2 regions of the Promicromonospora aerolata genome follow, and region 1 is predicted to be linked to the other one. Evidence: riboswitches for the same ligand, from Rfam matches in the RefSeq annotation. Region 1 holds a riboswitch; the other holds the start of a gene.
What was found. Region 1 has a riboswitch for glycine ahead of ACFSL2_RS11470 (L-serine ammonia-lyase). Riboswitches for the same ligand answer to the same signal wherever they lie in the genome.

Region 2: another riboswitch for glycine. It lies ahead of gcvP (aminomethyl-transferring glycine dehydrogenase); the one in region 1 lies ahead of ACFSL2_RS11470 (L-serine ammonia-lyase).

The regions. Positions count from the first base shown of each region.
Region 1 is NZ_JBHUHF010000001.1:2,545,188-2,548,389, forward strand. Features, by position in the region: gene ACFSL2_RS11465 (transposase family protein) at 1-729, shown strand, start outside; gene ACFSL2_RS11470 (L-serine ammonia-lyase) at 698-2,062, opposite strand; glycine riboswitch at 2,257-2,344, opposite strand; glycine riboswitch at 2,348-2,444, opposite strand; gene ACFSL2_RS11475 (LysE family translocator) at 2,467-3,108, opposite strand; partial or broken gene ACFSL2_RS11480 (AraC family ligand binding domain-containing protein) at 3,188-3,202, opposite strand, start outside.
Region 2 is NZ_JBHUHF010000001.1:3,868,633-3,871,834, forward strand. Features, by position in the region: gene gcvP (aminomethyl-transferring glycine dehydrogenase) at 1-1,470, opposite strand, end outside; glycine riboswitch at 1,634-1,761, opposite strand; gene ACFSL2_RS17220 (LysR family transcriptional regulator) at 1,880-2,785, opposite strand; gene ACFSL2_RS17225 (hypothetical protein) at 2,977-3,202, shown strand, end outside.

The DNA of each region.
Region 1 (3,202 bases):
CACCAGGTCCACGCCGCCCGTCCCGACGAGCAGCGGTACGACTTCGAGATGCCGGTCGACCAGGCGGTGGTGATGGTCCTGGTGATGGTGCGCCACAACCTCGCCCAGCAGGTCACCGCAGACCTGCACGGCGTCTCCCAGTCCACGGTCTCGCGGATCTACCGCTACCTGCTACCGATCCTGGGCATGGTCACGATGATGGACCGCGCCCGCCTGACCGACGCTCTCGCCTCCGGCGTCGTCCTAATCGACGGGACCCCGGTCCCGACCGGCAACCGCACCGCGACCGGGAAGGAGAACTTCAACGGCAAGCACCGCAAGCAGGCACTCAACGTGCAGGTCGCGGCCCGGCCCGACGGCACCCTGACCGACGTCTCAGACCCCGTGCCCGGCCGCCGCCACGACTCGGTGGCCCTGGACCTGGTGGGGTGGGGCTACCAGATCCGTGCCGCCACCGACCACAACCCGCAGCTGGCCGTCTTCGGCGACAGCGCCTACAGCCGGCACACCGACTGGACCCCGTTGAAGAAGCCGAAGGATGTCGAGCGCACACCCGAAGACATCGCGTTCAACCGCGCCGTAGCCAGCTTCCGCGCCCCGGTCGAACGAGCCATCGGACTGCTCAAGCAGTGGAAGACCCTCGCCACCGGCTACCGCGGACGCCTGAGCGAACTCCCAACCGTCATCCACGTGATCGTCAACCTGGAGTTCTACCGACTGGCCAGCTGAATAACGCTCTCAGTTTCATGTCGGCACCCGTGTCGCGCATGGTCTTGATCGCCTGGTCGAGGGAGACCCGGTGGTTGCCGTCTCCGTGCAGGGCGATGCGCGCCGCGTTGATGGCCTTGGTACTCGCGATGGCGTTGCGCTCGATGCAGGGGATCTGCACGAGTCCACCGATCGGGTCGCAGGTGAGCCCCAGGTTGTGCTCGATCCCGATCTCGGCGGCGTTCTCGACCTGTTCGGGTGTCCCACCCATGACGGCACACAGTCCGGCAGCGGCCATCGAGCAGGCCGAGCCGATCTCGCCCTGGCACCCGACTTCTGCACCTGAGATCGACGCGTTCTCCTTGATGAGGATGCCGATGGCTGCGGCGGTGAGAAGGAACGTCACCACTCCGTCGTCGCTGGCGTCCGGGATGAACCGGTCGTAATAGTGCAGTACTGCCGGGACGACGCCCGCCGCACCGTTCGTGGGAGCGGTCACGACGCGTCCGCCGGCGGCGTTCTCCTCGTTCACCGCCAGCGCGAAGAGGGTGACCCAGTCCATGGCGCCGATGGGGTCGCTCGAGCCGGTCTCGGCCGACAGCTTCGTCTGAAGCAGCGGGGCACGGCGCGGCACGTTCAATGCTCCGGGGAGCATCTGCTCCTGACTGGTGCACCCGTTGTGGACGCACTCCTTCATCGCCGCCCAGATGCGCAGCAGCTCGCTACGCAGCTGCTCCTCAGACCGCCACACCAGCTCGTTCGCCAGCATGATCTCGGCGATGCTCAGCTGTTCCTGGGAGCAGTGCCGCAGCAGTTCAGCGCCGGAGGAGAACGGAAACGGGAGACGGGTCACGCCAGCGGTGATGCGTCGTTGCGCCATCGCGTCCTGGCCCACCACGAACCCACCGCCGACCGAGAAGTGCGTCGACTCATGGACCGTACCGCCGTGCCGGTCGAAGGCGCGGAAGGTCATGCCGTTGGGGTGCTCCGGCAGGCTCCGTCGTCTGTGCAGGATCAGGTCGTCGCTGCGTGAGAAGCCGATCTGGTGCTCTCCACCGAGCAGCAGCAGTCCGTCCGCGCAGACCTGCCTTGCCCGAGTGCCGACGGTGGCAGTGTCGACGGCCTCGGGCGTCTCTCCCAGCAGGCCCAGGATCACGGCCTCGTCCGAGCCGTGCCCGTGACCTGTGGCGCCCAGGGAGCCGAACAGCTCGGCCTGCACGCGCACAACCTTGCCCAGTACGTCCTGGGACCGTAGCGCGTCGACGAACACGCGGGCCGCGCGCATCGGTCCGACCGTGTGGGACGACGACGGCCCGATCCCGATGGAGAACAGGTCCAGTGCGCTCAGCGTCATGAGCACTCCTGATGACAGGGGAAGACAGCCGAGTTCATCTTCTTGGCGACGATCGTCTGCGTTGACGATCCGTCGAGCACACCCGGGGAACTATCTGGGCTGCTGACGCGAGCGTCAGCCCTAGAGGGTTGTGAGCAGATCATGGGAACTCCAAAGCCAGGCCGACAGATGCCGGCACGATGAGTTCCTCCCCGCTCTGTATGTGACCTGAGAGTTTGTGCCGACACATGGTCGGCTTGCCCCGTCGGTGAGTCAGGCGCGAAGCCTGGCTGCTCTCCAGAGTTCCTTGTCGTGGCGGTACGGGTGCCTGAGAGGTTCCTGGGGAGGTGTTGCTCCTACGGCGCCACCTGATGGATCAGGTGAACTCTCCCGCCACGCTACAGGGATGTTCAATTGTGCATATTTCAGTGAGCATGGTAGCAGATCGGTTTTGCGAGGGTGCACACTCGATTTAAAGGAAGGGAATCGAAGTCGATGACAGCGCCTACAGGCGATTCACCTCGAAGTATTAAATGTTCTCGTGTATCCGCATCCGCCACCTCAGCGGCGAATATGTGACTCGAACGTGAACAGGTCACCCGCGACGAGACGATCCCGATCCCGATCCCGATCCCGATCCCGAAGAACGCGATCCCGAGGATCGTCACGACGACCGCCGCCACCCGGGTGATCCACGGGTTCTTCGGATTCAGCAGTCCGGACGCCAGCCCCATGCCGAAGTTCCTCCCCCAGGCCACGCGCCCAGAGGATCCACCGGCATCGACGGTGGACGAGACGCTCGCACGCCAGAAGGCGATGCCCATCCACATCAGGAAGGCTCCACCGGCGAGCTCGATCCATGCCAGCACCGTCGGGTCCCCGATCAACGAGAGTCCGCCGAATGCAGCGGCGATGAGCGCTCCGTTCGCCGTCGCGATTCCCACGCATACAGCGCTGGCGGCGCGCCTTCCGTGGGCCGTTGCGGTGCGGACGATCAGGAAGAAGCCGATGCCCGGTATGAGCACAGCGAGGAAATGGGCAAGAGCGACAGCAAGGAACTGATCCATCGGGCCTTCGATCGGTCGAGCGCTTGGGACGCTCGCCATCCTGGAGCTCAGGCCCGGCCCTGTGCGGCCACGCCCGCTCACGGATCCATTGCGG
Region 2 (3,202 bases), 1.3 Mb from region 1:
CCGCTTCAGCCCGGCGGGGAAGTCGACGGATGCTCGCGCGGGAGCCTCTGCGTTCGGCTCTAGACCCAGCGTGGTGAGGAGGATGGTGGCGACCGTCTCGGTATCCGACTGCGTGGTGGTCTCGTCGAGGCTGATCTGGACGTGGTCGGCGTCCGGGACGAAGAGGTTGTAGCCCGCCTCGGCTGCCGCGGCTGCTGCATCCTTCGCCTTGCCGGGAACGTTCAGGCGGATCGTGTCGAAGAAGGTGTCGTGCTCGATCTCGACGCCTGCCGCGCGCAGTGATTCGGCCAGGGTGGTCGCGTGGGTGTGGACGCGCTGGGCTATCGCCTTGAGGCCCTCGGGACCGTGGTAGACCGCGTACATGCTGGCGACGATGGCCAGCAGCGCCTGAGCCGTGCAGATGTTGCTCGTGGCCTTCTCGCGCCGGATGTGCTGCTCCCGGGTGGCCAGGGCGAGGCGGTAGCCGGAGGCTCCGTCGACGTCGACCGAGACGCCGACGAGGCGGCCGGGCAGCTGGCGTTCCAGACCCTTCCGGACCGCCATGTAGGCGGCATGCGGGCCACCGTAGAAGAGCGGGACGCCGAAGCGCTGCGCGGAGCCCACGGAGATGTCGGCACCGAGCTCGCCGGGGCTGACCAGGAGCGTCAGGGCGAGCAGATCGGTGGCCACCGTGACGAGCGCACCCGCCTGCTTGGCCTCGGCGATCACGCCGCGCGCATCGAGCACGCGACCCGACGCCCCGGCCTGCTGCACCACGAGACCGACCATGGGGCCGGCGGGCAGTTCTGCGGGGAGGCCTGCCTGGAGGCCGTTGCTCAGGTCGGCCACCACGACCGGGAGGCCGATCGCCTCGGCGCGGCCACGAGCGACCGCGAGCGACTGCCCGAACAGGTCGGCGTCCAGGACGACGTACCCCTCCGTGGCCTTCGACCCGCGCCACATCAGGGCGACCGCCTCGGCGACGGCGCTGGCCTCGTCGAGCAGGGAGGCGTTCGCGATCTCGAGACCGGTGAGGTCCTCGACGGCGGTCTGGAAGTTGAGGAGCGCCTCGAGCCGGCCCTGGCTGATCTCCGGCTGGTACGGCGTGTAGGCCGTGTACCAGGCGGGCGACTCGAGCACGTTGCGGCGGATGACGGCGGGCGTGTGCGTGCCGTAGAAGCCCTGGCCGATCATCTGCGTCTTGACCTGGTTCTTGCCGGCGAGCTCGCGCAGGTGGGCCAGCACCTCGGGCTCGGTGCGTGCGGCGGGCAGGCTCAACGGCTTCTGGCTGCGGATCGCCTGGGGGACGGCCCGGTCGACGAGCGTGTCCATGGTGTCGATGCCGAGCTGGTCGAGCATGGTGGCGACCTCGCGGCCGCGGGGGCCGAGGTGCCGGTCGGCAAAGACGTCGGGATTGTGGGGCGTGCTCACGGCGGGCTCCTGGCTGTCCGAGGGCGTGGGGACGACTGCGGTCCCTCCCCGCTCTGTCATCGGACGCCGTGCCCGCGCGGGGGCGTACGTCTACCTGAGAGTTTTGCCGGTCCGTCGTGACCTCCCCGGACGTCCGGGGAGGCGCGGGACGCGCCGACTTGCACCGTCGGTGGAGCCTCCACGGCCGGTTGCCCGGCCGCGACTGCTCGCTTTCCAGAGTTGCCTCACTGTGACGGTACGGGGGCCTGAGAGATTCCCGGGGAGGAAATTGCTCCTTCGGCGCCGGTGCTCCGGAGGCGCTCCGCCGACGGCGGTGGTGCGCGCCCGGCCGGACTCTCCCGTCACGGTTCTGGCGGCACGGCCCCGGTGGTCGAGCTCCTCGAGCCCCGGGACCGTTGAAGATCTTCAGTTATGCCCACATCGTAGCGGCGTGGGCACCCGCACCGGAAAGGGAGCCCGGAAGCGAGCGCTACCCCAGGTCGATGTCGCGAGCCGCCGCCACCATCTCGTCCACGACCGCCCGCACCGCCGGCCCCGGCTCGTGCCGGTTCTGCCGGTGGCGCACCACCATGCGCCGCGAGCCGAGACCGGCCAGCGCCACCACGGCGACGCCGTCGGGCACGTCCTGCTGCAGGGCCAGCGCGGGCAGCATCGCGATGCCCTGGCCGGCCGCGACGAGCGAGATCGCGGTGTCGAAGTCGTTGTAGGCGTGCCGCATGTCGAAGGCGGTACCGAGCTGGGCGGCCAGGCGACCGACCGCGCGGTCCGCGGCGGAGCCGGCTTGCGGCCCCACCCACACGAGTCCGGCGAGGTCGTCGATGCGTTCCGGCTCGGGCAGGCTCGTGGGAACCACGATGCGCCACGGTTCGTCGAGCAGCGGCACGTCGTGGGCGCCGCGCGGGGCCGGGGCGTCGACCTCGACGTCCCGCTCGAGCACGATGGCGTCCAGGTCGCCGGCGCGCAGGCGACGGGTCGCCTCCGGTGGGTCATACTCCTGCACGTCCACCTCGATGTGCGGGTGCCGCTCGGCGAGCGAGACGAGCATCGGCGCGACGACCGTTCGGATGGCGGTCTGGATCGAGCCGACCGAAACCCGTCCGGTGAGTTCACCGCCCAACGCGGCAACGGCCTGGCGCGCCTGGACCAGCTCCGCCTCGATGCTCTCGGCCGCGTCGGCGAGCACCCGGCCGGCCGGCGTGAGGGTTACTCCGCGCGGCCCTCGATCCAGGACGTCGATACCCTCCTCGGCCTCCAGACGGGCGATCTGCTGCGAGACTGCGGACGGCGTCACATGCAGTAGATCAGCCGCTGCGAGCACTCCGCCGGCACGATGCACGGCAAGAAGGAAGGCGAGTCTGCGCGGGTCGGTTGGCATGTAGCAATGCTACATCCCGGAGTCACAAACATTCGATTGTGCTGAACGCGATCAGGCCTCATGCTTGATCTTGGCGGCGGTCGGACCGAGCTCCTCCGACCAGATGCCCACACCCCCACATGGATTCCGGCTCTCGGTCTCCACCGCATCCTCGAATCGTTTCGATCCGTCTTTTTCCCAGGAGTATTGCCATGACCCTCATGATGGTCGTCACCGTCCTCGGCTGGTTCGGCGCGCTCGCCGGGCTCGTGGCCTATGCCATGGTCAGCCGGGGTCGCTGGAGCGCCGATTCCTTCGCGTTCCAGGGCACCAACGTGCTGGCGGCCACCATCTTGATGACCGTGGCCGCGGCGAACGGCGTCTGGCCGTCCGCCGCTTCGAACATCGTGGTGATCGTGATCGGCGGCAACGCGCTCT